Regions from separate parts of the Achromobacter xylosoxidans genome, predicted to be linked through region 1. Evidence: predicted binding sites of a transcription regulator. Region 1 holds the regulator's gene; each other region holds the start of a gene.

What was found. Region 1 encodes HrcA, which represses chaperone genes, less so after heat shock. Its sites were predicted from a motif close to TTAGCACTCNNNNNNNNNGAGTGCTAA; they were not measured.
Region 2: groES (co-chaperone GroES) is a predicted target of HrcA. The motif match lies at 1,061-1,087, and genes of this name have one in related genera.
Region 3: rpoH (RNA polymerase sigma factor RpoH) is a predicted target of HrcA. The motif match lies at 1,711-1,737, and genes of this name have one in related genera.

Annotation. Positions count from the first base shown of each region.
Region 1 is NZ_CP061008.1:5,563,541-5,566,746, reverse strand. Features, by position in the region: gene recN (DNA repair protein RecN) at 1-169, opposite strand, end outside; gene IAG39_RS25810 (NAD kinase) at 183-1,082, opposite strand; gene hrcA (heat-inducible transcriptional repressor HrcA) at 1,224-2,228, shown strand; gene hemH (ferrochelatase) at 2,274-3,206, shown strand, end outside.
Region 2 is NZ_CP061008.1:1,072,315-1,075,520, reverse strand. Features, by position in the region: gene IAG39_RS04915 (Bug family tripartite tricarboxylate transporter substrate binding protein) at 1-92, opposite strand, end outside; gene IAG39_RS04910 (hypothetical protein) at 468-824, opposite strand; gene groES (co-chaperone GroES) at 1,146-1,433, shown strand; gene groL (chaperonin GroEL) at 1,471-3,111, shown strand.
Region 3 is NZ_CP061008.1:197,053-200,258, reverse strand. Features, by position in the region: gene cpdA (3',5'-cyclic-AMP phosphodiesterase) at 1-436, shown strand, start outside; gene rpoH (RNA polymerase sigma factor RpoH) at 780-1,664, opposite strand; gene IAG39_RS00965 (hypothetical protein) at 1,879-2,568, opposite strand; gene fghA (S-formylglutathione hydrolase) at 2,662-3,206, opposite strand, start outside.

The DNA of each region.
Region 1 (3,206 bases):
CGCGCAGCATGCTGGCGTCGCCGCGTTCGCCCAGCGCGAGCGCCAGCGCGTCCACCAGGATGGATTTGCCCGCGCCGGTCTCGCCGGAAAAGACGGTGAAGCCGGGGCCGAAATGGATCTCGGTCTGTTCGACGATGACGAAGTCGCGGATATGCAGGGTGCGCAGCATGTCGGGGCGCTTACTACTCTACGTTGTCGGAGGCTTCGGGCATCAGGTTCCAGTGCAGCTTGCGGCGCAGGGTGGAGAAGAAACTGTAGCCTTCGGGATGCACGAAGCGGATGGTATAGGGCGCGCGCTGTACGACGATGCGGTCGCCCGGCTGCAGGTCGGACCAGGTCTGCATGTCGAAATGCACGCTGGCGCCGACTTCCACGCGGCCCATGGCCGTGAGCGTCATGTTCAGCACGCCGCTGTCGGGAATGACGATGGGGCGGTTGGACAGCGTCTGCGGCGCCACGGGCACCAGCACCATGGCGTTCATGCCCGGATGCAGGATGGGGCCGTTGGCCGACAGCGCGTACGCGGTGGAGCCCGTGGGGGTGGCGATGATCAGGCCGTCGGCGCGCTGCGTGTACATGAACGCGCCGTCCAGCTCGACCCGCACTTCGATCATGCCGCCGCGTCCCGCGCGGTTCAGCACCACGTCGTTCAGCGCGGACGCGGAGTACATCTTCTGGTCGCCACGCCACACGCTGCCTTCGAGCAGCATGCGTTCCTCGATCTGGAAGCTGCCTTCGAGCACGCGCGCCAGGGCGCCGTGCGCGTCCTGCAACGCGATGTCGGTGATGAAGCCCAGGCGTCCGTGGTTGATGCCGACCAGCGGCATGCCATAAGGAGCGAGGTGGCGGCTGGCGCCCAGCACGGTGCCGTCGCCGCCCATGACGACGGCCAGCGACGCGGTCTTGCCGATTTCCTCGAGCGTGGCGACGGGGTATTCGGTCAGCCCGGTGTTGCGCGCCGTGTCCGCATCGATGAGCACCTGCCGGCCCGCTTGCGTCAGCGCGTGGGCGAGTGCTCTCAGCGGTGTGTCCAGGCCGGTGTCCTGGTATCTGCCGATCAGGGCTACGGTAGGAAAATGCATGGCTGCTTGCGTATCAAAAAAGGCCGGACCAGAAGCCGAAACCTGCCCGGAATGGGCGGTTTAGCCGATTATATGGGGCCGCATATGTGCTTGCGGGACAAAAATCGCCTCAATTGAAAAAGATTCCCTAAAATACTTGTTATGGATGACCGCGCACGCGCACTACTGAAAGCGTTGATCGAACGCTATATCGCCGATGGGCAGCCAGTCGGCTCGCGGACGCTATCGAAAGTATTCGACTTGTCCCCGGCCACGATCCGCAATGTGATGGCGGATCTCGAAGAACTGGGACTGATCCACAGCCCGCACACCTCCGCCGGCCGCGTGCCCACGCCGCGGGGATACCGCATGTTCGTCGATTCGTTGCTGGCGGTGCAGTCCTACCAGCTCGAACCGCACAACATGGGCGAGATGCTGGCGGCCGCCGAACCCACGCGCGCCGTCAACGCCGCAGCGGCCCTGCTGTCCAACCTGACCCAGTTCGCGGGCGTGGTGCTCACGCCCAAGCGCGCCCAGGTTTTCCGCCAGATCGAATTCATTCGCCTGTCCGACAAGCGCGTGCTGCTCATCATCGTCACGCCTGACGGCGATGTCCAGAACCGAATTCTTTTCGTGCAGCGCGACTATGCCGAAGCGGAACTGCTGGAAGCCGGCAATTTCTTCAACATGCATTTCGCCGGCAAGTCTTTCAATGTCGTGCGGCAAACCCTGTCGACCGAACTGGCGCAATTGCGCGAGGATATCTCGCGCCTGATGCAGGCCGCGGTCGAAGCCAGCGCGGAAGCCGCTGAAGACGGCGACGCCATGGTCATCTCCGGAGAGCGCAAGCTGCTGGACGTGACCGACATCGCCTCCGACATGGACCGCCTGCGCAAGATGTTTTCGCTGTTCGAGAAAAAAACCGACCTGCTGCAGCTCCTGGACGTGTCCACCCGGGCCCAGGGCGTGCAGATCTACATCGGCGGCGATTCGCAGCTGGTGCCGATGGAAGAGGTCTCGGTCATCACCGCGCCTTACGGCGTGGACGGCAAGGTCGTGGGTACCCTGGGCGTGATCGGTCCCACGCGCATGGCCTACGAACGCGTCATTCCCATCGTGGATATCACGGCGCGCTTGCTGTCCAACGCCCTCAGCCACAACCAGTAGGTCCATCCGAAGCTACGTCCTCCTTGCGGAGGAAGGGGAGTGTTTGTGTTTCTTCGCCTGTTCAAGTACCTGTGGCCTGAGCGCTATCTGCCGGAACCCGAGCAGGAGGACCCCTTCAACGAAGACCCCGCGCCGCGCGGGCCGGCCAAGGTCGGCGTGCTGCTGGTGAACCTGGGCACCCCGGACACCCCGGGTAAGCAGGACATACGCAAATACCTTGGCGAGTTCCTGTCCGACCCGCGCGTGATCGAGATCCCGCGCTATCTGTGGAAGCCCATCCTGCATTGCCTCGTGCTGACGATGCGGCCCAAGAAGCTGGAGCCGCGCTACGCCGGCGTCTGGATGAAGGAAGGCTCGCCCCTGATGGTGTACAGCCAGCGCCAGGCCGATGGCGTGCGCGCAGCCCTGGCCGAGGCTGGAATCGACGCCGTGGTGGAGTTGGGCATGCGCTACGGCAACCCCTCGATCCCCGACGCCATTTCTCGGCTGCGCCGGCAGGGCTGTGAACGCATACTCACCGTGCCGCTCTATCCGCAGTACGCCGCCAGCACCACCGCCACGGTCGTCGATGCGGTCACCCGCCACGCAGGCCGCCTGCGCGACCAGCCCGAGCTGCGCTTCATCAAGCGTTTCCATGAAGAGCCGGCCTATCTGGACGCGCTGGCTGGCCGCATCGAGCGCTACTGGCAGGAGCACGGCAAACCGCAGAAGCTGGTCATGAGCTTTCACGGCCTGCCGCGCTATTCGATCGAACTGGGCGATCCGTACTACCGCGATTGCATGGAAACGGCGCGCCTGCTGGGCCAGCGTCTGTCGCTGCCGCGCGAACAGATCGAAGTGACCTTCCAGAGCCGTTTCGGCACCGCCCGCTGGCTGGAACCCTATACCGAACCCACCCTGAAGGCGCTGGCCGCCGCCGGCGTGACCGAGGTCGATGTGGTGTGCCCGGGTTTTGTGGCAGACTGTCTGGAAACCCTG
Region 2 (3,206 bases), 2.3 Mb from region 1:
CAGGCCGGAGATGGCGTTTGCGCATGGCTGCCCGTCGCCCAGCCAGTCAACGCCAGCATCATCATGGCCAGACAACGTCTACGCAACAGCATGCGATTCTCCTTTTGGGGGCTCACCCCGCGATCCCGCGCCCGGTGCGTCATGCCGCACCACTGTGAACCGCCTCGATGCCTCATGCAGCGGCGGCCCTATATCTGCCGCTCATTCTTCACAAAAGTTTAAGCATAAAGAATTCCGGATAACCCTAATTTGCCGGCGACAAGCGCGGCTCGTGGGCCCGGCTTTAGTCCGAAAAAAAAAACGGGATGACTCCAATTCGAGCCTCCCGTTCATATTGCAAGGTCTGTCGTCAAGCGGATTGGCAGCGCGGGCCGCGCCCAAGAAACAGCGGCTTCCCAAGCTTCAGGCGAAGGTTCGATTCCCGAAGGTTCGATTCCCTCCTTTACCCGCTCCAATCCCTCTCTTGATTACGCCACCTCCCACAACGCCGCTGTCAGCCCCAGCAACAGCAGGATCGCCGACGCGATGAACCATCGCACGGTTTTGCGGTATTCATTCTCGGCTTCATCCTCCAAACGCAAGGCGCGGTAAAGAGCTATTACCTGCAGCAGGCTGGCGAGCAACAAGCACACGCCCGGCAGCACGGACAGCGCGCTCCAATCGCCCGGCGCGTCGAAGCCCCAGTAGCGCAGGAAACCCAGCGAAAAGCCCAGCAATACCGTGATGGCCGTAATCAATCCAGCCCGAAAGCCCTGAGGCAGGTCGCGTGGCCTGTGGCTGCGGGTCCGTACCAAGTCGTCGTCCGGCGCTTCCGGTGTCGTCATTGAGATACTCCGCACTGAGTACGCTACGGCCCGCCCGCTACCGGTTCATGTGGGAGGGAAACTGACCTCCTGCCGTCACGCGGGGCCAGGTTGAATTGATTATGGCTGATATCGCAGCGCACTGGGACGGCCGAAGTCGGCAAGCTCAATGAACCTGACGCCTTGCGCCTTCGCTACCCGCAAATATGTAACAGCCCCGCCCTCCCCCCTTGAACCCTAGAACATCATCCCTATAATTAGCACTCGACACCGGTGAGTGCTAACAAGCGTTCCCGGGCCTAACCGATCATTTCCTTCTCTTTTTTGCAACAGGAGTTCCTCATGGCCTTGCGTCCCCTGGGCGATCGCGTGATCGTCAAACGCCTCGAAAACGAGCGCAAGACTGCATCGGGCATCGTTATCCCCGACAGCGCCGCTGAAAAGCCCGATCAGGGTGAAGTCGTGGCCGTCGGCCCCGGCAAGAAGACCGAAGACGGCAAGATCCTGCCGGTCGACCTGAAGGCTGGCGACAAGGTGCTGTTCGGCAAGTACGCCGGCCAGTCCGTGAAGGTTGACGGCGAAGAGCTGCTCGTCATCCGCGAGGACGAAATCCTCGCCGTGGTCCAGTAAACCCCGCCTCAAACGAATTTTCGAAGGAAGCTAAGAAATGGCTGCCAAGCAAGTACTGTTCGGTGACGACGCCCGCGTGCGCATCGTCCGCGGCGTGAATGTTCTCGCCAATGCTGTCAAGACCACCCTGGGCCCCAAGGGTCGCAACGTCGTGCTGGAGCGCTCGTTCGGCGCCCCGACCGTGACCAAGGACGGCGTGTCCGTCGCCAAGGAAATCGAACTGAAGGACAAGTTCGAGAACATCGGCGCCCAGCTGGTCAAGGACGTTGCCTCCAAGACCTCCGACAACGCCGGTGACGGCACCACCACCGCCACCGTGCTGGCCCAGGCCATCGTCATGGAAGGCCTGAAGTACGTTGCCGCCGGTTTCAACCCGATCGACCTGAAGCGCGGCATCGACAAGGCTGTCGCCGCCGCCGTCGCCGAACTGAAGAAGCAATCCAAGCCGGTCACGACCAGCAAGGAAATCGCCCAGGTCGGCTCGATCTCCGCCAACAGCGACACCTCCATCGGCCAGATCATCGCTGACGCGATGGACAAGGTCGGCAAGGAAGGCGTCATCACCGTCGAAGACGGCAAGTCGCTGGAAAACGAGCTGGACGTCGTCGAAGGCATGCAATTCGACCGCGGCTACCTGTCGCCCTACTTCATCAACAACCCGGACAAGCAAGTTGCCGCTCTGGAAGATCCGTTTGTCCTGATTTTCGACAAGAAGATCAGCAACATCCGCGACCTGCTGCCCGTGCTGGAACAAGTTGCCAAGTCGAGCCGTCCGCTGCTGATCATCGCTGAAGACGTCGAAGGCGAAGCCCTGGCCACCCTGGTTGTGAACAACATCCGCGGCATCCTGAAGACGACCGCCGTCAAGGCTCCTGGCTTCGGCGACCGCCGCAAGGCCATGCTGGAAGACATCGCCATCCTGACGGGCGGCACGGTGATCTCCGAAGAAACCGGCATGTCGCTGGAAAAGGCCGGCCTGGCTGAACTGGGCCAAGCCAAGCGCATCGAAGTGGGCAAGGAAAACACGACCATCATCGACGGCGCTGGCGACAGCAAGTCGATCGAAGCTCGCGTCAAGCAAATCCGCGTCCAGATCGAAGAAGCCACGTCCGACTACGACCGTGAAAAGCTGCAAGAACGCGTGGCCAAGCTGGCCGGCGGCGTTGCCGTGATTCGCGTTGGCGCTGCCACCGAAGTCGAAATGAAGGAAAAGAAGGCTCGCGTCGAAGACGCCCTGCACGCCACCCGCGCTGCAGTGGAAGAAGGCGTTGTGGCTGGCGGCGGCGTTGCTCTGCTGCGCGCCAAGCAAGCCATCGCTGACCTGAAGGGCGACACGCCTGACCAGAACGCCGGCATCAAGCTGATCCTGCGTGCTGTGGAAGAGCCGCTGCGCACCATCGTCACCAACGCCGGCGAAGAAGCCAGCGTGGTCGTCAACACCGTGCTGAACGGCAAGGGCAACTACGGCTACAACGCCGCGACCGGCGAGTACACCGACCTGGTCGAGCAAGGCGTGCTGGATCCCACCAAGGTGACCCGCACCGCCCTGCAGAACGCCGCTTCCGTCGCCAGCCTGCTGCTGACCGCCGAAGCTGCCGTGGTCGAACTGGCCGAAGACAAGCCCGCTGCTCCGGCCATGCCCGGCGGCATGGGCGGCATGGGCGGCATGGACTTCTAAGTCCCGCCATCCTTGCAAGGCCTCCCCGGCTCCGGCCGGGGAATGCAGTATCCCGAAAAACCCCCGGTCCTTCGCCCCGGGGGTTTTTCTTTTTC
Region 3 (3,206 bases), 1.4 Mb from region 1:
CGCCGGCCATCTGCCCGCGAGCCAGCTCGACCTGCTGGAGGCCGCGCTGGCCGAGGCTCCGGGCCGCCACACGCTGGTCGCCATGCATCACAACCCCATGCAGATCGACAGCCACTGGCACGATTCGATGATGATCGACAACCCGCAGGCCCTGTTCAAGCTGCTGGCGCGCTGGCCGCAGGTCCGCGTGCTGCTGTGGGGCCATGTGCACCATGAGTTCGACCGCCGCCGCCACAACCTGCGCCTGCTGGCCACGCCGTCGACCTGCTTCCAGTTCAGCATCCGCGACGGCAAGCACGTGGTGGACAACATGGCGCCCGGCTACCGCTGGATCAAGCTGTACCAGGACGGTTCAATGGCGACCGGCGTACGGCGCGTGCAGGACGCGCTGTGGCATGGCGCCATGACGGCCTCCGACAACGCCCAGGCGGCCTAGACAAGCCGCGCTTCTTGCTCCGGCTGCGCACGGCGTTGGCCGCTTGAGTCCGGTGCAAGCGCGAACCGGACGCGCATAAAAAACGGGGCACCAGGTATGCATGGTGCCCCGCAAGCATCCGTCTCATAGGGGAGGGGAAAGAGGAGAAGCCGAGACGGATGACAAGACTGCTAACCGAAGTTCGCGGTCTACATGAAGTTAGGCGGTGCGATCCTCATTAAGTTTCTCGCGCCGCGCAAAATTTCCGCCCGAATTTGTATCAATATATTCATGCGCGGCCGCGGCGCGCCGGAAAAGCAAAAGGGCCGCTGATCGCGGCCCTTCGCATGGTTCGACAAGCGCCTCAAGAGGCCAGGTTGCCGCGCATCTTCTTCAGGGCGGCCGCTTCGATCTGGCGGATGCGCTCGGCCGACACGCCGAACTCCTGCGCCAGTTCGTGCAGCGTGGCGCCGCCGTCGTCCTGCAGCCAGCGGGCCTCGACGATGCGGCGCGAACGCGGATCCAGCGCTTGCAGCGCGTCGGTCAGGCCGGCGCTTTGCAGCTGGTCGCGGGCGGCGCGTTCCAGCACCCGGGTGGGTTCCTGGCGGCCCTCGTCGGACAGGTAGGCGATGGGCGCGTAGCTGTCATCGTCATCGTCCTGGTTTTCCAGCGACATGTCGCGGCCGGACAGGCGCACTTCCATTTCGCTCACGTCTTCGCGGCGCACGTTCAGTTCGCGCGCGATGTGGTCGACCTGTTCCGGATCCAGCGTCTGGCCGTCGGGGCGCATGCTGCGCAGGTTGAAGAACAGCTTGCGCTGGGCCTTGGTCGTCGCGACCTTCACCAGCCGCCAGTTGCGGATGATGTACTCGTGGATTTCGGCCTTGATCCAGTGCACGGCGAACGACACCAGGCGCACACCGCGCTCGGGGTCGAAGCGCTTGACGGCCTTCATCAGGCCCACGTTGCCTTCCTGGATGAGGTCGGCATGCGGCAATCCATAGCCCAGGTACTGACGCGCCACCGACACCACCAGGCGCAGGTGCGACAGAATCAGTTCGCGCGCGGCGCCCAGGTCTTCCTGGTCGCGCAGGCGGCGGCCTAGCTCGGTTTCACGTTCCGCGGACAAGACCGGCAGGCGGTTGACCGAGGAGATATAAGCGTCGATCGTGCCAAGTGCGCCCGGATTGGCAATGGCCAACGCCAGGGCGTTGCCGGAAGCGGCCAACGAGGTACTGGGTTGCTTCATAGCGGGGGTCTCCGGATGGCGAAGGGATAACGACATGGATTCGATGTTAGCACTCTAGTATTGGGAGTGCTAATTCGACTATTGCGGCGCGTCAAAGTTTCATTCGTCGCATTGCGTCCCCGTTTATTTTTTCGGGGTGGTTTGCCGCCATGGGACAACCGAGCGCTGCCGGCGGATGGCCAGCCCCTGAATCCGGACGCGGTTGCGGCTTGCCCTACCAGCCCAGCCGCTTCAAGCCCTCGGCCGTAGCTTCGCCGTCGGGCCGCACGAACAGCGCCCCGCGCGGATCCATCAACACCTGGTAGCGGGCGCCATCGAACAGCGGCATATACGCAGCGCTGCCAAATTGGACATCGACGAACGGGAACCAGTTCGGGAAATTCTTCTTCAGCGATGCCAGATCCGGCGCCGGCCAGTCGTCCAGCGCGTGGACCGAGCGCGTGGCCGAGGCTTCCCGCGCCGCATCGCTATAGCGGCCGGACAGGCGCTCCAGCCGGTACAGCGGCGGCACGCCGGCCATCAGCGCCGGCAGGCGCCAGCGCACGACCCGCGCATCGATCTGCCACTGATCCCCGTAGAGGACGTACTGCTTGGTGCCGGTGCCAGGCGCGCTGGCGTTGAGCTGGAACTGGCCGTCGGCCACCTGCCGAACTTCAATATGCGCCACCGGCTCATCGGTCGTCAGGCGGAAGAATTGCACCAGCGAAAGGGCCAGCAGGCCCGACACGCATCCCAGCAGCACCAGCATCAGGCCGAAAAGGCGGCGCACCGGCCGGAACTGGAACATCCTGCGGCCGCGCTCGTCTCGCGGGCCGCCGCGGCCCAGCAGCATGACGATGCCCGGCAGCAGGACGACGACGGCGCCCAGCAGTATCCAGACGAAGGGAGCGATTCCGTTGATCAAATCAGGCGTTCCTATTGAGCACAGACCGCAGGCGGCGCGCCGGGGCACGCAAGCAGCCTGCCGCGGCAGGCCCGCCAGTATAGAAGCGCGCCCTCAGGGCGCCGGTTTTCCAAGCCGCTCGACGTGAAACCGGATGTGATCCTCGATGAACGTCGAGATGAAGTAGTAGCCATGGTCGTAGCCCGGATGGCGCCGCAGGTCCAGCGGCTGGCCAGCGGCGGCGCAGGCTGCCTCGAATACCTCGGGATACAACTGTTCGGCCAGGAATTGATCCGACTCGCCTTGATCGATCAGGATGCCAGCGGGAAACGGGTTGGTGGCGCCGCGCATCAGCGCGGATGCGTCGTACGCGGCCCAATCCTCGGTCCTGTCGCCCAGGTAGGCGCCGAACGCCTTCTTGCCCCAGGGGCACTGGCTGGGCGCGGCGATGGGCGCAAACGCCGACACCGAGCGGAACTTGCCGGGGTTGCGCAGCGCCAGCACCAGCGCGCCGTGGCCGCCCATGGAATGGCCGAAGATGCCGGTGCGCGACGCGTCGCCGGGCAGGGCCTCGCCCGTGACGATGCCGTGCAGTTCCTGCGTCACGTAGCTGTACATGCGGTAGCGGTCGCGCCAGGCGGGGGTGGTGGCGTCCACGT